DNA from 2 places in the Streptomyces sp. NPDC031479 genome. Region 2 is predicted to be linked to the other one. Evidence: riboswitches for the same ligand, from Rfam matches in the RefSeq annotation. Region 2 holds a riboswitch; the other holds the start of a gene.
The links. Region 2 has a riboswitch for S-adenosylmethionine ahead of thrC (threonine synthase). Riboswitches for the same ligand answer to the same signal wherever they lie in the genome.

Region 1 (14,358 bases), on a different contig from region 2:
GGGGCGGGTCACCGAGGACACCGGCATCATCCCGACGGGGTCGTAGCGCACCCGCGCACCCGGATAGGGGGCGTGCACCACCTGGCCGTTGCCGACGTACATGGCGACGTGGCTGGCGTCGGAGCGGTAGGTCACCAGGTCCCCGGGCCGGGCCTGCGAGAGCGGCACCCGCCGGCCCGCGTACCGCTGCGCCTGCGAGGTCCGGGGCAGCGAGACGCCCGCCTGGCGGTACGACCACACCATCAGCCCGGAGCAGTCGAAGCCGGAGGGGCCGGTGGAGCCCCACACGTAGGGCTTGCCGACGGCCGCGCGGGCCGCCATCACGGCGGTCATCGCCCGGCCGGAGGGCCGGCCGCCGCCGTCGTCGAAGGACAGGTCCGGCAGCACGTCGGCGCGGCCGCCCGAGCGCGAGGCCCGCTCGTAGTCGGCCCGCTCCGCCGAGGGCATCGCGTTGAGCAGCTGCCGGGCGGCGGCGAGCTTGGCCGTGACGGAGCGCTTCTGGGCGGCCACCTCGGTGCGCAGGGCCTCCAGTTCGGCGAGCTTGCGGGAGGCCTCCTGGCGCTGCTGGCCGATCCGGCGCTGTTCCTCGCGCAGTTCGCCGAGCCGGCGGGCCTGGCGGCCGCTCAACCGGTTGAGGACGGCGGACTTGTCGAGGTAGTCCCCGGGGTCGTCGGACAGCATCAGCTCGACGGTGGGGTCGAGGCCGCCGGAGCGGTACTGGGCTCCGGCGAAGGCGCCGAGGACCCCGCGCATGGTGTTGATGCGGTCCTGGCCGCGGGCCACCGCGTCCTGGGCCCGGCTGATCTCGGCGCGCAGCGCGTCGGCCTTCTCACCGGCCGAGTTGAACTTCTCGGTGGCCTGCTCGGCCTCCTCGAAGAGCCGGTCGACCTGGGCGCGGGAACCGGTGGAGGGGTCGTGCGGGAGCCCGGGGGCCGCCTGCGCGGACGCGCCCGCCAGGGCCACCGCGGCGGTGGCCGCCGCGGCGGCGAAGACGGTGACTTTGGTGCTCCGGTCCAGGCCGCTGAGCCCGGTCCGGCGATGGGACGCCACGTGGAACCGCTCCCTTGCGCTGCGCGGGGCCGGGTCCGCCCCCCGTGGACGGCCGAGTGCCGGGCTCCGCGCTGGCAGACAGTAGCGGCGCCACCACACGCCGACCAACGACCTCCGGCGGGCACGCACGGTGACGCCCCACCGGAGACGCAGGTCACCGATGGGGCGTGAGGTCAGGGCGGGTCCGCGTAATTCGCCCGGATGGGCGGTGTACGGCGCGTCTCCCCGGAGCCGGGGAGGACGGGATCAGCCGACGCGGACGCCGAACTGGAAGGGCATGTTCTTCATGGCCTCGTACCGGACGCCGCTCCTGGGGTTGGCGGCGTGGAAGACCTGGCCGTTGCCCGCGTAGAGGCCGACGTGGTGCAGGTCGTCGTAGAAGAAGACCAGGTCTCCGGGCTGGAGTTCGCTCATGCCGATGCGCGTGCCGTCGTTGATCTGGGTGAAGGTGGTGCGGCTGATCTGGACGCCGGCCTGCCCGTAGGCCCACTGCGCCAGGCTGGAGCAGTCCCAGTACGCCATGCCGGTGGAGCCCAGGTTGTAGCCCTTGCCCTCCTGGGTCACCGCTGCGGCGAGGGCGGCCGCGGCCCGCCCGGAACCCTTCACCGCACCGGGCTTGGCGCCCCCTCCGGCGGCCTTGGCGGCGTCCTCGCCCGCCTTGGCCTCCTCGTTCTTCAGCTGGCCGCGTTCCTCGGCGGTGAGCGAGTTGAGCTGGGCCTGGGCGGCGGCGAGCTTCTCCTGGGCGGTCTTCTTCTTCTCGGCCAGTTCCTTGCGGACGGCGTCGAGGTCGGCGAGCTTGCCGGAGGCCTCCTGGCGCTGCTGCGCGAGGATGCGCTGCTTGGCCTGGATCTTCGATATCGCCTCGACCTGCTTGCCGCTCAGCTGCTGGAGCGTGGAGGCCTTGTCGAGGTAGGTCTCCGGGTCGCCGGACAGCAGCAGCTCCACGGACTGGTCGAGGCCGCCGCCGCGGTACTGGGCGGTCGCCATCGAACCGAGGACGTTGCGCAGGCCGTTGAGCTCGTCCTGACCGCGTGCGACCTGGTCCTGGAGCTGGGCGATCTCCTTCTCCAGCTTGTCCTGGCGGTCCTTGGCCGCGTTGGCGTTCTCGCCCGCCTGCTCGGACTCCTCGTAGAGGGCGTCGACCTTGGCCTTGACCTCGTCCTTGTTCGGCTTGTCCGGGGCGGCCATGGCCGACTGGGAGGAGAGGGCGACGGCCGCGGTGGCCAGTGCCGTGAGGACGCTCACGCGGGTGCGGGTCGGCGGCTTCGGTCGACGGTGGGACGCCACGAACGTGAGCTCCTTCGGACTGGAGCCACCGAAGAGGGTCGCACTCGGCAGCGCACCTCCGCCCGCACCCCGAATGGATGAACGACCGCACGAAGGTTTGAACAGACCCTAGTGACCCGCCCGTGATGAGTTCAAATCCCCGTACGAAAAATTCCGCTTCCCGACCGGCTTCTTTACCGTCGGCGCACGCTGCGTACCGGCGAGTTGACGGTGCGTCCCCCGCACGCACCGCCAATTCCGGCATTGCACCCAGCGGTTACGAAAGGAACCAAGGGGGCATCGACTACGAAACCCTCGACAGCCGCTTCAGCAGCAGCGCCGAGGTCACCGGCCGGGCCCCCGCCTTCGCGACGCCGTCGGCCACCTCGCGGTCCGTGGAGACCACGACCACCGGCCGGCCGGGCGGCTCGGCCCGCACCAGCTGGCGGATCAGCTCGTCGGCCGTCACCCCGGCCTTGGAGAACAGCACCCGCACCCCGCGCGGCGGCGCGAGCAGCACCGGGGCCGCCAGCTCCGCCCCGTCGAAGACGCAGGTCATCTCGGCGCCCGTCTGCGCGGCCAGCATCGACAGCCCGCCCAGCAGCCGCAGCCGCTGCTTCTCCAGCGGCATCGTCGGATAGCCGGTCTTGGTCACGTTGTAGCCGTCGACCACCAGATGCGCCTGGGGCAGCGCCAACAGCTGGTCCAGCAGCGCCGGATCGGTCTCCGACAGGGCCCGCGCCGCGATGTCCTTCGGGGTCATCCGGCCCGGCTCGACCGCGTCCACGGTGTCGGCCGGACGCGTCGAGACCGGCGGCAGCGCCAGCTCGCGGCGCAGGCCCGCCGCCGCGTCCAGCACGGTGTCCAGCAGCAGCCGCAGCCGCATGTCCTCGATGCTGCGCCCCTCGCGGGTGGCCCGCCGCGAGGTCTCCAGCGAGGACTCCACCTCCGCGAGCCGGGACTTCAGGCGCCGGGACTCGCTCTCGGCGGCGGCCACCTGCACGGCCGCCTCGGCACGGATCCCGTCGACCTCGGCGGTCACCTTGCGCAGGGCCGCCTCGCCCCTCTTCACATCGCTCAGGGCACTGCGCAGCTTGCGCTGAAGCGATTCCGCTTCCTTGCGCGCGGAGTCCAGTTCGGCCCTCACCTGGTCGCCCCCGGCGCGCTGGTGCTCCCGCGCCTGGGCCAGCTCCGCGCGCAGCCGCTCCAGCTCCCGGCGGGTCTCGTCATCGACCCGCTCGGCGTCGGCGCGCTGGGCCTCCTCGCCCGCGGCGGCCACCAGCTTGACCCAGCCGGCCGGACGCAGCACGTACGCCGCGGCCGCCACGTCCAGCGGATCCGCGGCCGCGGGCGGGGCCCCGCCGTCCAGCGCCCCGGCCAGCTCCGGCTGCGCCTCGCGCAGCTTCTCCGCGACCCGGCTGCGGAAGACCCCGTCCGTCTCCACCGCGGCGGCCATGGCGTTGCCCGCGAACTTGGCGCGGCGGGTCGGGGTGAACCGGGCGTACTGCCGCAGCTGCGCCGGGAGGTCCGCGACCGTCAGTCCGCCGAAGGCGTCCGAGACGAGCGCGACGACCCGGCGCCGCACGCCCTCCGGCAGCGGGCGGTCGAGCACCTCGGCGGCGTCGCCGGCCACGTCGGCCGTCTCAGCGCCGCTTGCTGGCTCCACAATCCGTCACCCCTACCGTGATCTACTGTGGGCCCGGCTCCCTCAGGAGTCCGCGCCCGGCCTGTCCACGAGCTCGATCTGGTCCACCGCGTTGCACCAGCGACAGCGGACCGAGTCGATGGTCTCACTGACCACCTCGCGCTCCTCGACCTTGGGCTCCCCGGCGAGGTCCAGGTGGACGTACTCCACGACCTTCGACGAACGGGTGACGTCGAACCGCGTGAGGTTGCCGCACAACGTGCAGCGCCACCGGGTGGTGTCGGTCGGCTGGGGAACCGTCATCAGGTCGCTCTCTCCTTCGTAACTCATTCAATTAAAGCCTTCCGCGGCAGTGCACGGACCGCGCACGTAACCCTACGGCCTGGCACCGCCCTCGGGCGGGTCCGTCTGCGTCATGCTCTCTCGCATGATCGTAAAGTGGCTGGCGGTACGCGAGGCCGCCCGGGGCCCGGTGGTCACGTACGCACTGATCGCCGGCTGCTGCCTGGCCTTCCTGCTCGGCCCCGCCTCCGGCCTGAATCCGGCCTACGGCACCGGCGACCGGCTGCTCGCCACGGGGACGGCGTACTTCCGGCACTGGGGGGTGGTCCCCGACGAACTCTTCTCGGGGGCCGCTCGCCCGCTCCTCACCCCGCTGACCGCGCTGTTCGTCCACGGCAGCTGGCTCCACCTGCTCGGGAACATGCTCTTCCTGCACGTCTTCGGCGCGATGACGCAGGAGCGGATGGGCCGGGCGCCCTTCCTCGTCTTCTACGTCTGCACGGGGTACCTGGCGCTGGCGGCGTACGCGGCGGCCAACGCCTCCTCGGACCAGACCCTGGTCGGCGCCTCCGGCGCGATCTCGGCGGTCCTGGGGGCCTTCCTCTGCCTCTTCCCGAGGGCCCGGGTGACGAGCCTGTTCCCGTTCCTGCTCTTCCTGCCCCTGCGCTTCCCGGCCTGGATCGTGCTGATGTTCTGGTTCGTCCTCCAGTGGCTGGCCGCGCAACGCGCGGAGAGCGGGCCGGGGGTGGCCTACCTGGCGCACGTGGTGGGCTTCTCCGTGGGCTTCCTCTACGCATGGGCGCGTTATCGCCGTACCGGCAAGAGGCGCTCCGTCCTGGCGGAATGGCCGATCGCCCGGACGCGGCGCGGGCGCGCACCGGTCGACGGCGGGGGCGCAGGGGACGACGGCACGGGCTTTGGTGACCCTACGGATCACGTCTTAAAGTGAGGCGACCAGTGACGGCCCACCTAGGGAGACAGCCAGCCATGATCACCGCGATCGTGCTCATCAAGACCAGCGTGGACCGCATCCCCGAGATCGCCGAGTCCATCGCCGCGCTGGACAGCGTCAGCGAGGTCTACTCCGTCACCGGTACGTACGACCTGATCGCGCTGGTCCGCGTCGCCCGCCACGAGAACCTGGCCGACATCATCCCCGGCCGCATCAGCAAGATCCCGGGCGTCGAGGCGACCGACACGCACGTGGCGTTCCGCACGTACTCCCAGCACGACCTGGAAGCGGCGTTCGCGATCGGCCTCGACGCGTAGCGCCGGGCCGGCGGGGCCGCCGGGGCACGGGTCCCGCGCCCCGGTACCGGCCCCCTCAGGCTCCGCCGAGCCCCGGCATGCTTTCGCCCGGCCGGGCCGGGCAGCTCTCGGCCGGGCAGCAGACGTACCCGCGCAGCCGGTCCGCGAGACCGCGAGCGTCTCCGCCACGTCCCCGGGCCGACGGTGGACGTACTCCGCGCCCCACTCGTCCTCGCAGAGCACGTTCGCCGGGGCGATCAGCCGGCGCGGGCAGCCGGCAGCGGATCCCGGCAGGGCACGCTCCCCGGCGTTTCAGACGGCCGGAACGCAGCGGCCCTCTTCGGTGCGGTACTGCCACTTGGCGCCGTCCGCGACCAGTTCCCCGACGGCCCGGACGAACCGCTCGACGTGCTCGTCGGGGGTGCCCGCGCCGAAGGAGACCCGGATCGCGTTGAGCGAGCGCTCCCCCGGCGCGGCCTCCGGGGCGCCGCACTCGCCCGGCTCCTGCGGCTCGCTGCCGAGGAGGGTGCGGACCAGCGGGTGGGCGCAGAAGAGGCCGTCGCGCACGCCGATCCCGTACTCGGCGGACAGCGCGGCCGCGAAGTGCGAGCTGTTCCAGCCGTCCACCACGAAGGAGATGACGCCGACGCGCGGGGCGTCGTCCCCGAAGAGGGAGAGCACGCGCACGGCGGGGACGTCGGCGAGGCCCTCGCGGACCTTGGCGATGAGGTGGTTCTCGCGGGCGACCAGGTTCTCGAAACCCGCGTCCTTCAGGGCGCGGCAGGCCGAGGCGATGGAGTAGACGCCGATGACGTTCGGGGAGCCGGCCTCGTGGCGGGCGGCGGTGGTGTGCCACTCGACGTCGACGCCGCCGTCCTCGCGGCGGGCCACCTTGCGGGAGGCACCGCCGCCGGCCAGGTACGGCCGGGCCTCCTGGAGCCAGTCGGCGCGGCCTGCGAGGACGCCCGAGCCGAAGGGGGCGTAGAGCTTGTGGCCGGAGAAGGCGACCCAGTCCACGTCCAGCTCCCGGACGGACACGGGGTGGTGCGGTGCCAGCTGGGCGGCGTCCAGGACGATCCGCGCACCGTGGGCGTGCGCGGCGGCGGAAAGCTCCTTGACCGGCCACAGCTCGCCGGTGACGTTGGAGGCACCGGTGACGCACACCAGGGCGGGGCCGTAGGGCTCGCGGTCGGCCAGTGCCCGCTCCAGGGTGGCGACGGCCTCGGCCGGGGTGCGCGGGGCGTTGAGGTAGGTCACCTGCGCGTCGCCCCAGGGCAGCAGCGAGGCGTGGTGCTCGGTCTCGAAGACGAAGACCTGGCAGTCGGCCGGCAGGACGGCGGCCAGCAGGTTCAGCGAATCGGTGGTCGACCGGGTGAAGACCACCTGGTCGCCGGGGCGGCAGTCCAGGAACTCCGCGACGGTGACGCGGCTCTGCTCGAACAGGTCGGTGGAGAGCTGCGAGAGGTACCCGGCCCCGCGGTGGACGCTGCCGTAGTACGGGGCGTACGCGGCCACGTCGTCCCAGACCCGCTGGAGGGCGGGGGCGCTGGCCGCGTAGTCGAGGGCGGCGTAGGTGACCTCGCCGCCGGTGACGAGCGGGACGGTCACGTCGCGGCCGAGCACGGGCAGCGGCTGGGCACAGGCGGGGTCGACGGCGACATCGGTGGCGGTGGCGGCGGCGGCGGCGGAGTTCAGGAATGCGGACATGGCGGTGTCTCCCGGCAGGCAGGGCTGAATGGCTTCGGTGTGCCCGTACGCGGGTACGGCGGGACGCGACGGCGCCGGCCGGCCACAGGGGTACGGGAAGGACCTCGGAATGACGTGGGGGTACGCGTCGGCGACCCTGATCCGAGGGGTGAAGAAGGGGCGGAGTCGCCCTATCGCATTCGCTTGCTCACGGAAAAAGCTCCTCGAAGACCCAGGACCCCTGGTATCGAGGGATCCGCGCTTGCCGTAGACCTCGCTGCCTACGGCCTGGTCATCACCCGGGGCACCCCGCCACGGAAGGAGGGTTGCCGGACAGCAAGCCGGGGCCTAAACGCTGTCACTCGTGACCTGGTCAGCATCCTGCCACAAGATCCTCCACGCGCAAGACCCCGGTCCACGATGTGGACCGGGGTCTCCTTGCGAACGCCGCGCTCGCGCCGCGCCGCAGCGCCTAGGCGTTGCTGGCGGCGGCCCAGCGTTCCAGGGCCGCCCGGGCCGCGCCCGAGTCGATCGACTCGGCCGCCCGCGCGACGCCGGCCGACAGCTGCTCCTCCAGGGACCCGCTGCCCGGGTCCAGCGCCACCAGGGCCGCCGCCGAGTTCAGCAGGACGGCCTCGCGCACGGGGCCCCGCTCTCCGGCCAGCAGCCGGCGGGCGACGTCCGCGTTGTAGGAGGCGTCCTCGCCGCGGAGCGCGGAGACGTCCACGATCGGGATCCCGATGTCACGCGGGTCGAACGTCTGCTCGGTGACCGCGCCGTCACGGACCCACCACACCCGGGAGGTGGCCGTCGTGGTGAGCTCGTCCATGCCGTCGTCGCCCCGGAAGACCAGCGCCGAGGAGCCGCGCTCCGCGAGCACCCCGGCCACGATGGGGGCGACCCGGGCGTCGGCCACGCCCGTGGCCTGTGCGCGGACCTTCGCCGGGTTGGTCAGCGGGCCGAGGAAGTTGAAGGTGGTCCGGATGCCCAGCTCCTTGCGGGCCGCCGCCACGTGCCGCAGCGCGGGGTGGAACTTCACCGCGAAGCAGAAGGTGATGCCGGCCTCCTCGGCGACCTCCACGACCCGGGCCGGGGTGAGGTTGAGGTTGACGCCGAGCTTCTCCAGCACGTCCGAGGAGCCGCTCGCGGAGGACGCGGCCCGGTTGCCGTGCTTGACCACCTTCGCGCCGGTGCCGGCCACCACGAGCGCCGACATCGTGGAGATGTTGACGGTCTTGGTCCCGTCCCCGCCGGTGCCGACGATGTCCACCGTCCGGCCCGGTACCTCGATCAGATTGGCGTGATCGTACATGGCACGCACCATGCCGTTGATCTCCGCCACCGTCTCCCCCTTGGCCCGGAGCGCCACCATGAAACCGGCGATCTGCGCGTCCGTGGCCTCGCCCCGCATGATCCGGTCCATCGCCCAGGCGGTGTCGTCCGTGGTGAGGTCCCGGCCGGTCAGGAGGGCGTCGAGGAGGCCCGGCCAGCCACGGGCCGCCACGCTGTCGCCGCCTGCCGGGGTCGCAACGTTCATGGTCCGCTCCTGCTGCTCGGAAAAGTTCCACGTCGAATGGGAAGGATCTCAGCCTATCCAGCCCGGGAGACGGCGAAGAGCCCCGTCCAGTCACTGGACGGGGCTCTCACCGTGGCGACACCAGGATTGGCCGAAACCGATCCCTCAAGCTGTCATACCGGAGATCAGTGGTGGCCGTGGCCGCTCTGGATCTCCTTGTACTCCTCCACCGTGGGCTTCGGAATGTGGGTGTTCTCCCCGTAGAAGCCCTTGCTGAGCTTCGCGCGGAGCTTCTCGCCCGCCTTCACCTTGCGCTCGACGCCGTTCTCGTCGACCGTCGGGCCGACCTCGATCGGCTCGTACTGCGTGTGCGAGGTGAGGGTGTGCAGCTTGCCCTGCGAGAGCGGCTCGTGGACCTCGACGAACTCACCGTGCGGCAGGCGCTTGATGATGCCGGTCTCGCGACCGTGCAGCACCTTGTCGTGGTCCCGGCGCTGGAGGCCGAGGCAGATCCGCTTGGTGATCACGAAGGCGATGACCGGGCCCACGAAGAAGCCGATCCGCGCGAACCACGTGATCGAGTTGATCGACAGGTGGAAGTACTGCGCGAACATGTCGTTGCCACCGGCGATCAGCAGGATCACGTACCAGGTGAGCCAGGCGACACCGAACGCCGTACGGGTCGGGACGTTGCGCGGGCGGTCCAGGATGTGGTGCTCGCCCTTGTCCTTGGTGACCCAGGCCTCGATGAACGGGTACACCGCGATCGCGGCGAGGACCAGCGGGAAGATCACCAGCGGGATGAACACGCCCAGGACCAGCGTGTGGCCCCAGAGGTTGATCTCCCAGCCCGGCATGGCACGGATGAGGCCCTCGGAGAAGCCCATGTACCAGTCGGGCTGCGCACCGGTGGACACGTGGTCCGGGCGGTACGGGCCGAGCGCCCAGATCGGGTTGATCGACGCGAGCGCCGCGATGGCCGCGATGACACCGAAGACCAGGAAGAAGAAGCCTCCGGCCTTGGCCATGTAGACCGGCAGCAGCGGCATGCCGACGACGTTGTTGTTCGTCTTGCCGGGACCCGCGAACTGGGTGTGCTTGTGGTAGAAGACCAGGATCAGGTGGGCCACCAGCAGGCCCATCATGATGCCGGGCAGCAGCAGGATGTGGATCGAGTAGAACCGTGCGACGAAGTCGCCGCCGGGGAACTCGCCGCCGAAGAGGAAGAACGACAGGTACGTGCCGACGACCGGCACGGACAGGATCGCGCCCTCCATGAAGCGGACACCGGTGCCGGAGAGCAGGTCGTCCGGCAGGGAGTAACCAGTGAAACCGGTGAACATGCCGAGGACCAGCAGCAGGAAGCCGAAGACCCAGTTGACCTCGCGCGGCTTGCGGAAGGCACCCGTGAAGAACACGCGCATCATGTGCACGAGCATGGCCGCGACGAAGATCAGCGCCGCCCAGTGGTGGATCTGCCGGATGAGCAGACCGCCGCGGACCTCGAAGCTGATGTTCAGGGTCGAGGCGAAGGCCTCGGACATCTGGACACCCTGCATCGGCACGTACGAGCCGTGGTACACGACCTCGTTCATGCTCGGGTGGAAGAACAGCGTCAGGTACACACCCGTGAGGATGATGATGATGAAGCTGTAGAGGCAGATCTCACCCAGCATGAAGGACCAGTGGTCCGGGAAGATCTTGCGCATGTTGGACTTGGCCAGGCTGTAGATGCCCAGGCGGCCGTCCGCCCAGTCCGCTACGCGCTCGCCGGCCGGCGCTTTGCGCGCCGTGTTGGATTCGGTGGCAGTGCTCATCCGCGCTCCCAGAAAGCAGGACCGACGGGCTCTTCGAAGTCGCCGTGCGCTTCGAGGAAGCCTTCGTCATTGACGCCGATCCGCAGCTGCGGAAGCGCGTGACCGGCCGGGCCGAAGATGACTCGGGCGCCGTCGGAGAGGTCGAAGGTGGACTGGTGGCACGGGCAGAGCACGTGATGCGTCTGCTGCTCGTACAGGCTGATCGGGCAGCCGACGTGGGTGCAGATCTTGGAGTAGGCCACGATGCCCTCGTGGGACCACTCCAGCTCCTGCTTGTCCTTGATGTCCTCCGGCTTGATGCGGACGATCATCAGGGCGGCCTTGGCGATCTGCGTCTGGAAGTCGTGCTGCTCCTCCTCCAGGCCTTCCGGCCGGGCGAAGGTCAGCGAACCGACGAGCACGTCCTCGGGACGCAGCGGCTCGTTCGTGTTGTCGTTGATCAGCAGCTTGCCCTTGGCCCACACGGTCTTGCGCAGCTTGACCTCGGGCAGCGGGCCCAGGTCGCGCAGCAGCATGACGCCGGCGAGCGGCACCATGGCCATCGCGCCGATCAGGGTGTTGCGGATCAGCGGGCGGCGGGCGATGCCGGACTCGTTCGCACCGTCGGCGAAGTCCTGGAGGACCTTCGCCTTGACCTCGGCCGGGGCCGCGATCTCGTGGCGGTCGTCGGCGACCTCGACATCGGACATCAGGGTGCGGGCCCAGTGGACCGCGCCCGCGCCGATGCAGAAGAGGGCCGTGCCCAGGGTCAGACCGAGCGCGAAGTTCAGCGCGCTCACCTTCCCGATCGGGAAGATGAAGACGATCTTGTCGACCGGGAGGGTCACGTACGCGACGATGAAGCCGATCGTGGCCAGCATCGACAGCGTGAACAGCATCGCGACCGTGCGCTCGGACCGCTTGGCGGCCCGCTCGTCGATGTCCTGGATGCGCGGCTTGTGGACCGGAAGGCCCGGGTCGGCGAACGGATCGTCCGCGACCGCTACGCCACCGTGGTGCGCGTCGCCCTGCTCGCTCGGCAGGTGCTTCTCTTCGGGAATGTCTTGGCTACTCATGACTTCTTGGCCTTAGCGGTGTGGGCCGCGACCCAGACGGCGACAGCGATCAGCGCACCCAGACCGAAGATCCAGCCGAACAGACCCTCGGAGACGGGGCCGAGGCCGCCGAGCTTGAGGCCACCGGGGCTGGTCGACTTCTCGCCGTTGACGTTCTGGAGGTACGCGATGATGTCCTTCTTCTGCTTCTCCGGCATGGTGTTGTCGGGGAAGGAGGGCATGTTCTGCGGGCCGGTGAGCATGGCCTCGTAGATGTGCTTCGGCTCGACGCCGTCCAGGTTCGGGGCGTACTTGCCGAGCGTCAGGGCGCCGCCCTCGCCGGTGAAGTTGTGGCACTGCGCGCAGTTGTTGCGGAAGAGCACACCACCGTTGGCGATGTCGGCACCGGCCGGGTCGTACTGCTTCTCGGTGGGCGTGATCGGGCCGGCACCGAGCGACGCGACGTACGCGGCGAGCTGGTCGATCTGGGCCTGGGAGTAGATGGCCGGCTTCCTCGGCACCTGGGCGCCGGGCTGCTGGGCGGGCATGCGGCCCGTGCTCACCTGGAAGTCGACGGCCGCGGAGCCGACGCCGACCAGGCTGGGGCCGTCAGTGGAACCCTGACCGCCGGTTCCGTGGCAGCTTGCGCAGCCCACGGCGTAGAGCTTCTGGCCCTCCTCGATGGCGAGGGACTGGGCGGTTTCATCGGCCTGCGCCTTGCCCGCGGGCGCGAAGGCGGCGTACAGCCCCCCCGTGACCGCCAGCGCGAAGAGTAGAACGACGACCGCCGCCAGCGGATGGCGTCGTCGTGCGGAGAGCTTTTTCACGGATTACCCCGGTGTCAGGATCTTCTGCGTCGGTGTTTCTGGATGGAGTGCCGGGGCGGTGCCCAGCGACGTGTTCGCTACTTGATCAGGTAGATCGTGGCGAAGAGGCCGATCCAGACGACATCGACGAAGTGCCAGTAGTAGGACACGACGATGGCCGACGTGGCCTGTTCGTGGGTGAACCTCTTGGCCGCGTACGTCCGGCCGAGGACCAGCAGGAAGGCGATGAGACCGCCCGTCACGTGCAGACCGTGGAAGCCGGTGGTCAGGTAGAAGACCGAGCCGTACGGGCCTGACGAGAGAGACAAGCCCTCGTGCTTGACCAGCTCGGTGTACTCGAACACCTGGCCGCCAATGAAGATCGCACCCATGACGAACGTGATGATGAACCACGTCCGGAGCTTCTTCACGTCACCGCGCTCGGCGGCGAATACGCCGAGCTGGCAGGTGAGCGAGGAGAGCACCAGGATCGTTGTGTTCGTCGCCGAGAAGGGCAGATTCAAGGCCGAGGCCTGTTCTGTCCAGTACTCGGCGCCTGTCACGGATCGCAGGGTGAAGTACATCGCGAAGAGGGCCGCGAAGAACATCAGCTCGGAACTCAACCAGATGATGGTTCCGACGCTGACGAGGTTCGGCCGGTTGACCGTCGGGTGCGCGTGCCCGGTATCTACTGTCGTTGCTGTCGCCACGACCGACATTATGTCGGTCGCTTATCCCGCCCTCACCCCGGGGGGTGCCGTTCGGAGTGTCAGGGGCGTGTGCAAGGCCCGAACGGCCCATCAGATCCCCCTCCCGGCGTCTTGCGCGGGGCTGTCGGAACCGATGTTGACGGCCGGTCGGACGGAGTAGCATCCCGCGCAACATCAACGTGATTCACGTGACACGTGGAGGAACGAAATGCGGGCGACTGCGCGGGTTCTGGTCTACAGCGACGACGCGGGCACCCGGGAGCAGGTGCGGCTGGCGGCCGGGCGCAGGCCGGCGGCCGACCTGCCGCCGGTGGAGTTCCTGGAGTGCGCGACGCTTCCGGCGGTCCTCAAGGAGCTGGACGCGGGCGGCATCGACGCCTGTGTGCTGGACGGGGAGGCCGTCCCCGCCGGGGGCATGGGTGTGTGCCGGCAGATCAAGGACGAGATCTTCCGGTGTCCCCCGGTGCTGCTGCTGATGGGGCGCCCCCAGGACGCCTGGCTGGCCACCTGGAGCCGCGCGGACGCCGCCGTCACCCTTCCGGTGGACCCGGTCGAGTTCCCGGAGGCCCTGGCGGGCGTGTTGCGGACCCGGCTGAACTCCAGCGCCGCCTGAGCGGTTCTCCGGCCGGCTTCGCCTCCGGGGCCGCCCGCGTCGGCGGCCCCTTCGGCCCAGCCGGCCGTGGGGCTCAGACCTGGGGCCTGAGGCGGGCTTGGTCCATGGGGCTGCGGCCCTCCTGGGTACCCTTCAGGAGGGCGCTTCCCTCGCGCCAGTCCTTCCAGTCCATGTTCCAGTCGCCGTAGCCGTTCCCGAAGGTGTCCATGTCGTCGCCGATGCTGTTGATCACACGGACGATGTCGCCCTCGGTGATGTTCTCGTAGAACCAGGCGGCGTTGCCGGTGCTCATGCCGGTGCACCCGTGGCTGACGTTCTCGTAGCCCTGGGAGCCGACCGACCACGGCGCGGCGTGGACGTACTCGCCGCTCCACGTCACCCGGGTGGCGTAGTAGACGGGCAGGTTGTAGTACTCGCTGCCGCCGATGCCGACGGTGTCGCCGCGCATCTGGACGAAGTACTGCTTGCCCAGTACCACCTTGACCCCGTTGCGGGTGGAGAAGCCGGGCTTTCCGGTGGTCACCGGAATGGTGTTGATCACTTCTCCGTTGCGCTTGAACGTGAGGTAGTGCGAGGAGGCGTCCGTGGTGACCTCCACCCGGTCCCCGATCTCCAGCTTCAGCGGCTTGGAGGCGGCCCCGTGGAGCTCGTCGGAGATCCTGACGCCCTCCAGGTTGCTCTGCAC
Region 2 (14,358 bases):
GCTGAATGTATCCGCACCGCTGCTGTCTGCAACAGGTCAATCCGACGAGAATTCTGGACACGCGGAAACATAGAAATAGAGTGAAAATTTGGCATATGGCCGGGCAACTCGGGCCAGACAATCTTCGCCAAAGCCCCAAAGGGCGCACGCATGTTGACTCAATGTCAACCCTCACGGGGCCGGCTCATATGCGGCGGGCAAGAGCACCGGAGGGGACTTCCCCAACTCTACCGCGCCCAATCAAGCAGAATTGCCCCCTCCGCTTATTAGCGGAGGGGGCAATTCTGCTTTTCGGGGTCTCAGCCGCCCGCGACGGCCGGAATGATCGAGACGCCGGCGCCGTCCGGCGTCGCCGCCTGCAGTCCGCCCTCGAAGCGCACGTCGTCGTCGTTGACGTAGACGTTCACGAAGCGGCGCAGCTTGCCCTGGTCGTCCAGGACGCGCGCGGCGATGCCCGGGTGGTTCTTCTCCAGGGACTCGATGACCTCGGCCAGGGTCGAGCCCTCGGCCGGGACCTCGGCGACGCCGCCGGTGTAGGTGCGCAGGATGGTGGGGATGCGGACGTTGACGCTCATGGCGCTACCGCCTTTCCGGGAGTCGTGGGAAGGGTCAGGCCAGGCCGGCGGCGCGGAACGCGTCCAGGCTCGGGCGGATGGTGGCGGTCTGACCGCTGTCCGCGGCCACCGCCTCCAGGGTCTTGAGGCCGTCACCGGTGTTCAGGATCACGGTGGTCAGCGCCGGGTCGAGCTGCCCGTTCTCGATGAGCTTCTTCGTCACGCCGACGGTCACGCCGCCCGCGGTCTCGGCGAAGATGCCCTCGGTCTGCGCCAGGATCTTGATCGCCTCGACGACCTGGGTGTCGTCGACGTCCTCGACGTAGCCACCGGTGCGGCGGGCGATGTCCAGGACGTACGGGCCGTCCGCCGGGTTGCCGATGGCCAGCGACTTGGCGATGGTGTCCGGCTTCTGCGGGCGGACCACGTCGTGGCCGGCCTTGAAGGCGGTGGAGACCGGGGAGCAGCCCTCGGCCTGGGCGCCGAAGATCTTGTACGGCTTGTCCTCGACCAGGCCGAGCTTGATCAGCTCCTGCAGGCCCTTGTCGATCTTCGTCAGCTGGGAGCCGGACGCGATCGGGATGACGATCTGGTCGGGCAGCCGCCAGCCGAGCTGCTCGCAGATCTCGTACGCCAGGGTCTTGGAGCCCTCGCCGTAGTACGGGCGGAGGTTGACGTTGACGAAGCCCCAGCCCTCGCCCAGCGGGTCGCCGATGAGCTCGGAGCAGAAGCGGTTGACGTCGTCGTAGTTGCCCTCGATGCCGACGAGGTCGCCACCGTAGACACCGGCCATGACGACCTTGCCCTGCTCCAGGTCGTGCGGGATGAACACGCAGGAGCGGAAGCCGGCGCGGGCGGCCGCGGCACCGACGGCGCCGGCCAGGTTGCCGGTGGAGGAGCAGGACAGGGTGGTGAAGCCGAAGGCGCGGGCCGCCTCGACGGCGATGGCCACGACGCGGTCCTTGAAGGAGTGCGTCGGGTTGCCGGAGTCGTCCTTGACGTACAGCTTGCCGGTGACGCCCAGCTCCTTGGCCAGGTTCCGGGCGTCCACGAGCTTGGTGAAGCCGGGGTTCAGGCTGGGCTTGGAGGCCACGTCGGCGGGGACGGGCAGCAGCGGGGCGTAGCGCCAGATGTTGTTCGGGCCGGCCTCGATCGCGGCGCGCAGCGCCTCGGGGTCGCCGAGCGGCAGGTCGTAGGCGACTTCCAGCGGGCCGAAGCACTCGACGCACGCGAAGATCGGGCCGAGCTCGAAGCGGGTGCCGCACTCGCGACAGGAGAGGCCGGTGGCGGGTCCGAGATCGACGGAACCGAGGTCGGTAGAGGTGGCGACAGTCTGTGCAGCCATGACGGCGAGGCCCTTTCTCCTCATCTTCCCCATGGCGCACTTCGCCATGAGACGGAATTGGCACCTTCCCTAGCCGGGGACCTCGCGGGGGTGCGTGTGAAAACGCATCGCGAGAACCGACTGGAGGGTTGCCGGGGCTTCAACGGGCCGTGTCCCTCTGCCCCTCTGGATGAGCGGTATGGCACCGGCACACGCGCTCTGAGGCGCGCCGGTGCGTTTGTGCGCGGGGACCCCGGCATGCCGTGGTCCGTCGCGTTGTTCAAGACTGTAACCGAAGGGCAGGGCGGTTGAGACAGCCGTCCGAACCGCGAGATGGATCGCATATCGGCCGATATCGCCGAGGGCCACCGAGGAACCAGGGAGTGCTGAGGGTGCTGGATGAGGTGGAGCGCTGGCTGGCAGACCGCTCCTGGTCCGCCGCCGACCGACCGCTCGACCAGCTGCTCGACCGGAAACGGGCGGCCGGGACGACGGTCAGCGTGGTGCTGCCCGCGCTCGACGAGGAGGCGACGGTCGGGGAGATCGTGGAGGTGATCCGGCGCGATCTGATCGACGGCCTGCCCACTCCCCTGGTCGACGAGCTGGTGGTGGTCGACTCCGGATCCACCGACCGTACGGCGGAGGTCGCGGCCAAGGCCGGTGCCCGGGTCGTGCACCGGGACGCGATCCTGCCGCGGATCCCCGCGCTGCCCGGCAAGGGCGAGGTGCTGTGGCGTTCGCTGCTCGCCACCACCGGTGACGTGGTCTGCTTCGTCGACGCCGACCTGCGGGACTTCTCGTCGTCTTTCGTCTCCGGGATCGTCGGCCCGCTGCTGACCGATCCGCAGGTGCAGTTCGTCAAGGCCATGTACGACCGCCCGCTCGCGGACGCCCCCGGCCAGGGCGGCCGGGTGACCGAGCTGGTCGCGCGCCCCCTGCTCAACCTGCACTGGCCGCAGCTGGCCGGCTTCGTTCAGCCGCTCGGCGGCGAGTACGCCGTACGGCGCTCCCTGCTGGAGCGCCTCCCCTTCCCCGTCGGCTACGGCGTCGAGCTGGGCCTGCTGGTGGACGCGCTGCACACGGTCGGGCTGGACGCGCTGGCCCAGGTCGACGTCGGGGTCCGGCTGCACCGGCACCAGGACGGGCGGGCGCTGGGCCGGATGGCCGCCGCGATCTACCGGACGGCGCAGGTCCGGCTCTCGCGTGCGCACCTCGTGCGACCGGAGCTGACCCAGTTCGAGCGGGGGCCGGACGGGTTCGTTCCGCGCACCTACCCGGTGGACACCGAGGAGCGGCCGCCGATGGCGGAGATCAAGGAGTACGCGGGCCGCCGCGTCGCTTGACGGCCGCCGGAGCGGTGCCGCACACGAGTTTGAGCAGGGGCGGGCCGGGCTAGGTTCGCCCCATGGCTTCTCAGGTACTCGTCGCCGCGAACCGCGGCCCGCTCTCCTACGTCCTCTCCGACGACGGCACGCTCAGCGCCCGGCGCGGCGGGGGCGGGCTCGTCTCCGGCCTGTCGGCGGCCCTCGCGAAGCAGCCGGAGGCCCTCTGGATCTGCGCGGCCCTCTCCGGCGCCGACCGGGAGGCGGTGCGCCGGGGCACCTCCGAGCCGGGGGTGCGGATGCTGGACATCGACCCGGCCGTGTACGACGGCGCGTACAACGGCATCGCCAATTCGGTGCTCTGGTTCACCCACCACCACCTCTACGACGTCCCGCGCGAGCCGGTCTTCGACGCGGCGTTCCGCCGGCACTGGGAGGCGTACGTCGCCTACAACCGGGCCTTCGCCCGGGCGCTGGCCGAGGAGGCCGCCGAGGGCGCGCGCGTCCTGGTGCAGGACTACCACCTGGCCCTGGTCCCGGGGCAGCTGCGCGAGCTGCGCCCCGACCTGCGGATCGCGCACTTCACGCACACCCCGTGGGCGTCTCGCGAGTTCATGGACATGCTCCCGGACGACATCCGCTCCCAGCTGGTGTGGGGCATGCTCGGCGCGGACCAGCTGGGCTTCCACGCCTGGCGCTGGTCGGTGAACTTCATCACGGGGGCCAACGCGGACGACGCGACCGGCATCGCGGAGTCGTCCCTGCCCAGCGGGGTCCCGGAGCGCGGGGTCTGGCACCGCAGGGCGGTCGCCGACGGGCGCTACGGCCCGAAGCGGTTCACCGAAGTCCGGCAGTACCCCCTCGGCGTGGACGCGGACGACCTGCGCGCGCTCGCGCACCGGCCGGTCGTGGACGAGAGGCTGGCCGCGCTGCGGGCGGAGGTCGCGGGCCGCATGACGATCGTCCGCGTGGACCGCACCGAGCTGTCGAAGAACATCCTGCGCGGGCTGCTGGCCTACCGGGAGCTGCTCGTCACGCACCCCGAGTGGCGGGAGCGGGTGGTGCACCTGGCCTCCGCGTACCCGTCCCGGCAGGACCTGGCGGTGTACCGGGCGTACACGGACTCGGTGCGGGAGCTGGCGGCGGAGATCAACGAGGAGTTCGGGACGGCGGACTGGCAGCCGGTGCTGGTGTCGGTCGAGGACGACTTCGCGCGCTCGCTGGCGGCGTACAGGATGGCGGACGTGGCGCTGGTCAACCCGGTGCGGGACGGCATGAACCTGGTCGCGAAGGAAATCCCGGTGGTCTCGGAGGACGGCTGCGCGCTGGTGCTGTCGACCGGGGCGGGGGCGCACGAGGAGCTGAAGGGCGACGCGATCACGGTGAACCCGTACGACGTCACCGCGACGGCCGAGGCCCTGCACGAGGCGCTGTCCATGCCCCGGGCGGAGCGGGCGGAGCGGACGAAGCGGCTGGCCGCGGCGGCCACGGCGCTGCCCCCAGCGGCCTGGTTCGAGGCTCAGCTGGCGGCGCTGGCCGGGGCCTGAGCGGGGGCGGGCGCGGTCGCGGGCCGCGGGCCCGGGAGGCACAGGGCGAGGGCTCCGAGGAGGAATCCGTAGCAGGAGACCAGGCCGTGGCCGTTGGCCTGGGCGAACCACAGGACGAGGCCGAGGACGGGCACCCCGGCGGCGAGCAGCAGCTCCTTGGCGCGGCCGGCGCCCGCAGCGTCCGCACGGCGGGCGCGCAGGGCGCGGAGCAGGAGGGCGGCGGCGAGGGTGGCCCCGAGGAAGTAGGTGGCGCCGGAGCTCCCGGCGAAGTTGCGGGGGTCGGTGCTGTGGTGGCCGCCCACGCCGAGCAGGGCGTCGAGGTGCTCCGGCAGGAGGATCCCGGCGAGGAACAGGGCCAGGGTGCGGGGCGCTCCCCAGAACCAGTCGGCCAGCGCGGCGACGGCGGCGAGGGTGGCGATGTTCCAGGCGCCGCCGAGGAGGCCGCCGTTCTGCATGAACACGGCGGTGACCACCCGCCACCACCCGCTCTTCGCGGGGTCGTCGTCGAGGGCGTCCATGGCCCCGGACCAGCACAGCTGGGTGAGGACCCCGGCGAGGGCGAGTGCGGTCAGGGCCACCGCCGCCCAGGGGGTACGGCGCCCGCGCAGGGTGTCCCGGCCCAGGAGGTCGAGGCCCCCGTTGAACATCATCACCATCAATGCCGCCGTGGTCGCGTTGAACACGATCGCGCCCATCGCCGCCACCCCCCTCCGGTCGTCGTGGGATGACAGTAGCGCTCCGGACGGGCACTTTCAAACAGTGTTAGAAAATGGGCGTAGGCTGTCCCCGTGAAGCTGACGAAGGAACGCATCATCGACGCGGGCATGGCGGAGTTCGCCGAGTCCGGCTACCACGGCCTGTCCATGCGGCGCGTGGCCCAGCGGCTCGACGCGAAGGCGGGCAGCCTCTACTACCACGTGCCCAGCAAGGGCGTCCTGGTCCGGCTGATGGCGGACCGGGTGGCGCGGCAGGCCTACAATGCCGGCACCGCCGCACTGGCCGCGCTGGATCCCGGCGCGGGCTGGCAGGAACGGGTGGAGGCCCAGGCCCTCACCTTGCGCGACGGCATCCGGCGCCACGCCGGGGGCGCGGTGATGTTCGCCGACAGCCCGAAGGTGCTCAGCACCGGGGCCCTGTCGGTGATGGAGCGGCTGCTGGAGACCCTGCGCGCGGCCGGCGTGCCGGAGGCGGACTGCGCCGTCGGGGCCGACGCGCTGCTCAGCCACCTCACGGGCTTCGTGCTCCAGGAGCAGAGCGACTCCCCGGAGGCGCCCGTCGGGCCCGAGGACGTCGCCGCGCTGCTGGAACGCTTCCCGCTGACGGTGGCCGCCGCCTCGGCCCACGGGGAGGACGAGAAGTTCCTGCTCAGCGTGCGCCTGATCTGCGCCGGCCTCGCGACGCTGATCCCCTGATCCGCCGGTCCCTTGGTCCCCTGATCCCCCCGATCCCCTGGTCCCGTACTGCCCGCACGGGCGGCTCCCGGGCCCGGCGGGTCAGGGGGTGGGGAGGGCCCCGGCGAGGGTCGCGAGGAAGGCCGTCACGGCGGCCGGGCCCGGGAGGACGAGGTCGGCGCGTGCGGCGAGTTCCGGGACCTCCGCGGAGCCGCTGCACACCAGCAGCCCCGGCAGCCCGTCGGCCCGGCGCTTCTCGACCGCCGAGAACGCCGCGAGGTCCCCGAGGTCGTCCCCCGCGTAGAGCACGGCCCCGGCCTGCCGCTCCTCCAGGAACTCCGTCAGGGCGACGCCCTTGTCCATGCCCGGCGGACGCAGCTCCAGCACGGCCCGGCCGGGCTCGACCATCAGCCCGTGGCGGGCGGCGAGCTCCGCGAGGGGCTCCCGCAGGGCGGCGAACGCCGCCTCCGGGTCCTCGGCCCGCCGGGTGTGCACGGCCAGCGCGCGGCCCTTCTCCTCGATCCAGGTCCCGCGCCACGCGCCGATGGCGTCGAGGAAGCCCGGCAGCTCGGCCCGTACGGCGGCCACTCCGGGGTGTTCGGCGGGGGCGTGCACGATGCCGGTGACGGCGTCCCAGCGCTCGGCCCCGTAGTGGCCCAGGACGACGAGGTGTTCCAGACCGGGTACTCCGGCGAAGCCGCCGTAGCGGACGGCGACCCCGGCCGGGCGGCCGGTGACCACGGCGACGGCCTCGACCCGCGGGGCGAGCGCGGCGAGCGCCGGTACGGCGTCCGGGTGCGCGCGGGCCTGGTCCGGGTCGGGGACGATCTCGGCGAGGGTGCCGTCGAAGTCGAGGGCGACGACGGCGTTGCGCGGTGTGCGGAGGAGGGCTTCGAGTCCCTCGCGTCCGGCTGCGGTGGCGGGCACGGGCATCGGCAGGTCGTGCGGATGGCTCCCCATGCAGACGACCCTACCGGCGACGCCCGGACGCGCCCACCCCTTCGCGGACAGTCGCCTACCGCCGGGCCCGCTGGGCCTCGCGGATCCGCCGGAGCCGGTTGACGGTGCCCGGTGCGTGTTCGAGCGCCCGTGGATCGTCCATCAAGGCGTTGAGCAGCTGGTAGTAGCGGACGGGGGTCAGTCCGAGCCCCTCCCGTATCGCCCGCTCCTTGGCGCCGGGCCCGGGCCAGGTGCGGCCTTCGTACGCGAGCACGGCGGCCTCCGTGGCCGTCAGCCGCCCGTCGTCCGTCATACGGCCAGATTAACGCCGCCCGCCGACAGCGGCCCCGCGCGGCCCCGCGCGGGGGCACCGGTGGCGGGCGGCGCCGGCTCAGTGGTCGCCGTCCGCCTTGCGCGCGCTCGTCGCGATGTCCTCCAGGACCTTCTCGGGCTGTCCGCCCGGCTGGACGACCTGTCCGATCTTCTGCTTGATGTCCTCGCTGACCCCGGCCCAGGACTTCTTGCCGACCGGGTAGAGGCGGGACGTCGGCAGGGCGGCCAGGAAGGTCTTCAGCTGGGCCGCCGAGCCGCCCGTGCTCGCATCCATGGCCCGGTAGCCGCTGGTGGTGACGGGCAGCAGGTCGTACATGGACGTGAAGGCGGTCACGTTCTTCGCCGAGTACAGGTGGTCCAGGAACTTCCCCGCCTCCTTCTTGTGGCCGTTCCTGAAGGCCATCACCCAGTCCGCGACGCCCATCGCGGAATGGTCGGCGCCGTCGGTGGTCGGCATCGGCACCATGCCGAACTTCACGCCCTTGCCCGCGGCCTGCTTGAGCAGGGTGGGGTGGCCGTTGAGCATGCCCACCTCGCCGCGGGTGAAGGCGTCGAAGGCGGCCTGGCGGTCCAGCTTGCCCGGCTCGACCGGGCCGGTCAGGCCCTGCCCGACCATCTTGTCGCGCAGGAACTCGAAGGACTTCACGTTCTCCGGGGAGTCGATCGCGTACGCCTCCTCGTTGTCGGTGTAGCCGCCGCCGCCCGCGAGCATCCACATCATCGACTCGGCCTGCGCCTCCTCGCGGCCCAGCGGCAGCGCGAAGGGGGTGGGCACGCCCGCGCCCTTGAGCTTCTTGGCGGCCGCCTCCAGGTCCGCCCAGCTCTTGGGCTGCCAGGGGGTCGAGCCGTCCTTGGGTATCACTCCGGCGTCGCCGAGCAGCTTGGTGTTGTAGAAGAGCAGCCGGGTGCTGGCCACGAAGGGCATTCCGTACTGGACCCGCTTGACCTTGCCCGCGTCGGCGAGCGGTGCGAGGAAGTCGGCCTCGGTGTTGACGGAGAGCAGCTCGTCGGCGGTGTAGAGCTTGCCCGCCTCGGCGTAGTCGGCGTAGGCGCCGATCTGCGCGATGTCGGGGGCCTTGCCCGCCTTGACCATCGCGGCGACCTTGGCGTCGACCTCCGACCAGGAGTAGACGCTGACCTCGACGTGCACGCCGGGGTTGTCCTTCTCGAAGGAGGAGGCGAGGCCCTTCCAGTAGGTCGCGGAGGAGTTCTGCGGATTGTCGCCGTAATCGGCCGCCACGACCCGCAGGGTCACCTCGTTGTCCCCGCTGAGACCCGACACGGTTCCACAGCCCGTCAGCGTCGCCGTCAGGCACAGTGCGGCCCCGGTAGCGGCCAGGCTCAGGTAACGGCCCTTCACGGTTCTCGATCCACCCCTTTTTGTACGTACGATTCGACGTAAGGTCTACACCACTTTGACGGCTCCTCCACATCCGGAACGGCGTGGCGCCCGGACTGTGTCCGGACCGTATCCGGACCAAGGTCCCGAATTTGTATGGCGGCTCAACAATCCCCTCAATGGACTAGACCTTTCCCTCCCGAGCACGCGAGACTGTCTCCTGTGAAACCCGTGAAACACGTCATCGCCCTCGATGTGGGCGGCACCGGGATGAAGGCCGCCCTCATCGCCCGGGACGGCAACCTGCTGCACGAGGCGCGCCGCGCCACCGGCCGCGAGCGGGGCCCCGAAGCCGTCGTCGAGACGATCCTGGACTTCGCCGACGAGCTGCTGCGCCTGGGCCTCGAACGCTTCGGCACGACCGCCTCCGCCGCCGGAGTGGCCGTCCCCGGCATCGTCGACGCCGAACGGGGCATCGCCGTCTACGCGGCCAACCTCGGCTGGCGCGACGTCCCGCTGCGCGCGCTCCTCGGAGCCCACCTGGGCGGCGTCCCCGTCGCCCTCGGGCACGACGTCCGCACCGGCGGGCTCGCCGAGGGCCGCATCGGCGCGGGCCGGGGTACCGAACGCTTCCTGTTCGTCCCGCTCGGCACCGGCATCGCCGGTGCCATCGGCATCGCCGGCCGCATCGAGGCCGGCGCGCACGGCTACGCGGGCGAGATCGGTCACATCGTGGTCCGTCCCGGAGGTCCCGCCTGCGGCTGCGGCCAGCACGGCTGCCTGGAGACCCTGGCGTCCGCCTCCGCCGTCTCCCGCGCCTGGGCCGCCGCCTCCGGCGACCCGGCGGCCGACGCGGCCGACTGCGCCAAGGCCGTCGAATCCGGCGACGCGCGCGCCCGCGAGGTCTGGCTCACCGCGATCGGCGCCCTCGCCGACGGACTGGTCACCGCGATCACCCTGCTGGACCCGAGCACGCTGATCATCGGTGGCGGGCTGGCCGAGGCGGGGGAAACCTTGTTCACACCACTTCGGGCGGCCGTCGAGGAGCGCGTGACGTTCCAGCGGCTGCCCGAGATCGTTCCGGCTGCCCTCGGGGACACCGCCGGATGCCTGGGCGCAGGGCTGCTCGCCTGGGACCTACTCGCCACGGAGGTACCTGCCTGATGTCCGGAAGCGCACACAGCACCGTTCTCTCCGGCGCCAGGGTGGTGCTGCCCACCGGGACCGTCGCGGGAGGCCGGGTCATCGTCGAGCGCGACCGCATCGCGGGCAGCGCCCCCGAGGGCGCCGGGATCGTCGACCTGTCCGGGCACTGGATCGTCCCCGGCTTCGTGGACATGCACAACCACGGCGGCGGCGGGGCCTCCTTCACCTCCGGCACCCCCGAGGAGGTCCTGCGGGGCGTACGCACCCACCGCGAGCACGGCACCACCACCCTCGTCGCCTCCACCGTCACCGGCGACCTCGACGAACTGGCCCGGCGCGCCGCCCTGCTCGCCGAGCTCACCCAGCAGGGCGAGATCGCCGGCGTCCACTTCGAGGGCCCCTTCATCAACCCCTGCCGCAAGGGCGCGCACAAGGCGGACCTGCTCCGCGACCCCGACCCGGCCGAGGTCCGCAAGCTGGTCGACGCCGCGCACGGCACCGCCCGGATGTTCACCCTCGCCACCGAACTGCCGGGCGGACTGGACTCCGTACGGCTGCTGGCCGAGCACGGGGTCATCGCCGCGATCGGCCACACGGACTCCACGTACGACCAGACCCGCCAGGCCATCGACGCCGGCGCGACCGTCGCCACCCACCTCTACAACGCGATGCCCGGCCTGGAGCACCGCGCCCCCGGGCCGATCGCCGCCCTGCTGGAGGACGAACGGGTCACCGTCGAGCTGATCAACGACGGCACCCACCTGCACCCGGCGATGCTGGAGCTGGCCTTCCACCACGCCGGCGCCCACCGCGTGGCGCTGATCACCGACGCCATGGACGCGGCCGGCTTCGGCGACGGCACCTACCACCTCGGCCCGCTGGAGGTCGAGGTCAAGGACGGCGTCGCCCGCCTCGTGGAGGGCGGCTCCATCGCGGGCTCCACCCTGACCCTGGACACCGCCTTCAAGCGGTCGGTGACGGTCGACCGGCTGCCCGTCGAATCCGTGGTCCAGGCGATCTCGGCCAACCCGGCGAAGCTCCTCGGCCTCTACGGCGAGGTCGGCTCGCTGGAACCGGGCAAGTACGCCGACCTGGTCGTCCTCGACGCCGCGTTCGACCTCAAGGGCGTCATGCGGCGCGGCGAATGGATCGTCAACCCGCTGTCCTGAGCGGCCTTCCGGCGGTACGGAGCACGGCGGCGGGCCCTCGGGACTGGGCCCGCCGCCCGGTATTTGGCATGATCCCGGCATTCACCGAGACCGGGGCTGGCCATGATCCTCACCGTGACGCTCAACACCGCACTCGACGTCACCCACCGGGTGCCGCGACTGCTCCCGCACGCCTCCCACCGGGTCACCGGTGTCGCCGAACGCCCGGGCGGCAAGGGCCTGAACGTGGCCCGGGTGCTCGGCGCGCTCGGCCACCCGGTGACGGCGACGGGCTTCGCGGGCGGACCGGCCGGCACGCTCGTACGCGAACTGCTCGCCGGCTGCCCCGGGGTCACCGACGCCCTCGTCCCCTGCTCGGGCACCACCCGGCGCACCCTGGCCGTCGTCGACGAAACCACCGGCGACACCACGCAGTTCAACGAACCCGGCCCGCAGATCACCGCCGGGGAATGGTCCGCCTTCCTGGACCGCTACACCGAACTCGCCGCCCGAGCACGCGCGGTGGCCCTGTGCGGCAGCCTCCCCCCGGGCGTCCCGGTCGGCGCCTACGCGACCCTCGTACGGACGGCCCGCACCGCCGGCGTCCCGGTCCTCCTGGACACCAGCGGCGAGGCCCTGCGCCGCGGGGTCGCCGCCCGGCCGGAGATCATCAAGCCGAACTCCGCCGAACTGGCGGAGCTGACCGGCTCCCGCGAGCCGCTCCCCGCCACCCGCGACGCCCGCCGCCGGGGCGCCCACGCAGTGGTCACCTCCCTGGGCCCCGGAGGGCTCCTCGCCGCCACCCCCGACGGCACCTGGCAGGCGGCCCCGCCCCGCCCGCTGTCCGGCAACCCCACCGGCGCGGGCGACTCCGCGGTGGCGGGCCTGCTCTCCGCCCTCACGGAGGGCCTGGACTGGCCGGCCCGGCTCACCCGCGCGGTGGCCCTCTCGGCGGCCACCGTCCACGCCCCGGTGGCGGGAGAGTTCGACCCCCGCACCTACGAGGAGGTACGGGGGTCGGTGAAGGTCACGCCGCTCCAGTAGCGCGTCGCGAGGGGGCGGGCGCGAGGGGTGCGCCCCCGCGCCGTCGCCGCGCATCAGCCCTTGGTGTGCCCCTGGCCCAGCCTCAGCTGGTCGAAGATCACGTCGCACTGGTTGCCGGCCTCGCACGAGATCTTCATCGCGTTCGAGCCCTTCTTCAGGGTTATGAACGCGAACGTGCGGGTCCACCCCTTGTCCCACGCCCCGGCCTCGGCCTTCGCGAAGTTCGCCAGGTTCAGGGACTGGTTCGGGCTCTGCCCGTTGACCGTGAGGGTCGTCTTCGCGTCCTTGCCGGGCACCGCGTAGTTCACGAACAGCGTGTAGTCACCGGCTTCGGGGACCTCGACCGTCCAGGTCAGCGCGGCACCCGGCGTGTTGAAGTTGCCGACGTACTGGCCGCCCGAACTCTTCGACCCCTGCACCGCGCTCTGCAGCACCGCACCACCGGTGAGCGCCATCCCCGCGCCGGCGGCCTCGCCCTTCGGCAGCGGGCTCTGGGAGGGCTCCGGTGAACCGCTGGGTTCGGTGCCGCCGGTGTTCTGCTGGGGCGCCGACGGCTTCGGGGACTGGGACGACGCCTGGTTGCCGCCCTTCTTGTCGTCGCCCTTCTTGCCGAAGACCAGCGCCGCGCTGATGCCGATCGCCACCGCGGCGACCACCGCCACCGCGGCGATCAGCAGGCCCTTGCGGCTGGAGCCGCCGCCCCCGCCGTGGCCGCCACGGCCGCCGGGGAGGGGGGACTGCTGGGTGTGCTGCTGCTGCGCCGGAACGCCGTAGCCGCCCGCCTGGAGCGCCTCGGGAGCCTGGTACTGGGCCTGGTAGGCCGGGGCCTGCTGCTGCGGCGGGACCGCGCCGCGCTGGCCGCCGTACGTCCGCTCACCGACCGTGCGCACCTGGTTGTACGAGGTACGGGGGACGCCGGGCTGCGCGCCGGACGGGCCACCGACCGCGGGGCCGGGGTAGCCGTATCCGCCGCCCTGACCGGGCGGGGTGGCTCCGGCGGCCTGGCCGTCCGCGTAGAGGTAGCCGAACGGGTCGTCGTCCTCGGGCTGGTTCGCCCCACCGTGCGGGCCGTTGTGCGCGGGCGTCGTCATCGCAGGTCACTCCTTTCGACCCACGGGAGCCTACCCCGAACACGTGCGCCCACGAGCGGCCGATCAGGTTACCCGGCCCGCCGGTGTGCCTTGGAACGGGACCTTTTCTCGATGTACATCCGCTGGTCGGCGGAGCGCAGCACCTCGTCCGCCGACATCCCGCAGCTGGCCCAGCCGATCCCGAAACTCGCCCCCACGCGAACCGCCCGGCCGTCCACCCGGATCGGCGGGATGATCGCGTTGCGCAGCCGTACGGCGAGGTCGGCGGCGTCGGCGGCGCCCAGTCCATCGGCGAGGACGACGAACTCGTCACCACCGAGCCGCGCGACGGTGTCACCGTCCCTGACGCACGTCGTCAGCCGCCGGGCGACCTCGATCAGGACCGCGTCGCCCGTGTGGTGACCGAACCGGTCGTTGATCGACTTGAAGCCGTCGAGGTCGCAGAAGAGGACGGCGAGCCCCTTCGTCCCGTCGTCGACGTCCGTGGCGGGCGCCACGATGTGGACGTGGTGGTCGTACGGGCCGTCCGCGTGGGACGTGAAGGCGCCGGAGAAGTCGAACGGGTCCGTCCCCGGCGCCGCCCCGGAGCCCGGAACGGCGCCCGCCCCGGCCGCCCCCGTACCGACGCCGGGGGCCGGGAAGCCGTAGTCGGAGCCGTCGTGCCCGTCGGGGCGAAACCCGTGCTCCCCCGCACCACCCGCCTCGGGGCGCGTCTCGAAGGCCGCGTCGAGCGCCTCCACGGCGGTGGCCCGCACCGACTGGGGCCGCCGGCACAGCCGGGCCCCGAGACGGGAGCGCAGCTCGGCGCTGTTGGGCAGGCCGGTGAGGGAGTCGTGGCTGGCGCGGTGCGCGAGCTGGAGCTCGTGCCGCTTGCGCTCCTCGATGTCCTCGACGTGGGTGAGCAGGAAACGGGGACCGTCGGCGGCGTCCGCGACGACGGAGTTGCGCAGCGAGACCCACACGTAGGTGCCGTCGCGCCGCCCGAGGCGCAGCTCGGCGCGGCCGCCCTCGGCGGAGGTGCGCAGCAGGGTGCCGATGTCCTCGGGGTGCACGAGGTCGGAGAAGGAGTAGCGGCGCAGGACGGAGGCGGGCCGGCCGAGCAGGCGGCACAGGGCGTCGTTGGTGCGCAGCAGCCGGCCGTGCTGGTCGCCCCCCATCTCGGCGATGGCCATGCCGCTGG

Region 1: another riboswitch for S-adenosylmethionine. It lies ahead of ACZ5D2_RS33890 (aminotransferase class V-fold PLP-dependent enzyme); the one in region 2 lies ahead of thrC (threonine synthase).

The regions. Positions count from the first base shown of each region.
Region 1 is NZ_JBVIKC010000047.1:19,873-34,230, reverse strand. Features, by position in the region: gene ACZ5D2_RS33920 (C40 family peptidase) at 1-1,050, opposite strand, end outside; gene ACZ5D2_RS33915 (C40 family peptidase) at 1,297-2,337, opposite strand; gene ACZ5D2_RS33910 (NYN domain-containing protein) at 2,621-3,985, opposite strand; gene ACZ5D2_RS33905 (hypothetical protein) at 4,025-4,264, opposite strand; gene ACZ5D2_RS33900 (rhomboid family intramembrane serine protease) at 4,389-5,192, shown strand; gene ACZ5D2_RS33895 (Lrp/AsnC family transcriptional regulator) at 5,231-5,512, shown strand; gene ACZ5D2_RS33890 (aminotransferase class V-fold PLP-dependent enzyme) at 5,804-7,198, opposite strand; SAM riboswitch class IV at 7,431-7,547, opposite strand; gene trpD (anthranilate phosphoribosyltransferase) at 7,650-8,714, opposite strand; gene qcrB (cytochrome bc1 complex cytochrome b subunit) at 8,879-10,510, opposite strand; gene qcrA (cytochrome bc1 complex Rieske iron-sulfur subunit) at 10,507-11,565, opposite strand; gene qcrC (cytochrome bc1 complex diheme cytochrome c subunit) at 11,562-12,371, opposite strand; gene ctaE (aa3-type cytochrome oxidase subunit III) at 12,449-13,069, opposite strand; gene ACZ5D2_RS33860 (hypothetical protein) at 13,269-13,673, shown strand; gene ACZ5D2_RS33855 (L,D-transpeptidase) at 13,747-14,358, opposite strand, start outside.
Region 2 is NZ_JBVIKC010000015.1:101,915-116,272, reverse strand. Features, by position in the region: gene ACZ5D2_RS19025 (MoaD/ThiS family protein) at 300-575, opposite strand; gene thrC (threonine synthase) at 610-1,899, opposite strand; SAM riboswitch class I at 1,917-2,075, opposite strand; gene ACZ5D2_RS19015 (glucosyl-3-phosphoglycerate synthase) at 2,271-3,221, shown strand; gene ACZ5D2_RS19010 (alpha,alpha-trehalose-phosphate synthase (UDP-forming)) at 3,284-4,747, shown strand; gene ACZ5D2_RS19005 (hypothetical protein) at 4,720-5,442, opposite strand; gene ACZ5D2_RS19000 (TetR/AcrR family transcriptional regulator) at 5,536-6,159, shown strand; gene otsB (trehalose-phosphatase) at 6,241-7,098, opposite strand; gene ACZ5D2_RS18990 (DUF3263 domain-containing protein) at 7,154-7,390, opposite strand; gene ACZ5D2_RS18985 (extracellular solute-binding protein) at 7,469-8,770, opposite strand; gene ACZ5D2_RS18980 (ROK family protein) at 8,981-9,913, shown strand; gene nagA (N-acetylglucosamine-6-phosphate deacetylase) at 9,913-11,064, shown strand; gene ACZ5D2_RS18970 (1-phosphofructokinase family hexose kinase) at 11,167-12,087, shown strand; gene ACZ5D2_RS18965 (CBM35 domain-containing protein) at 12,141-13,178, opposite strand; gene cdgB (diguanylate cyclase CdgB) at 13,247-14,358, opposite strand, start outside.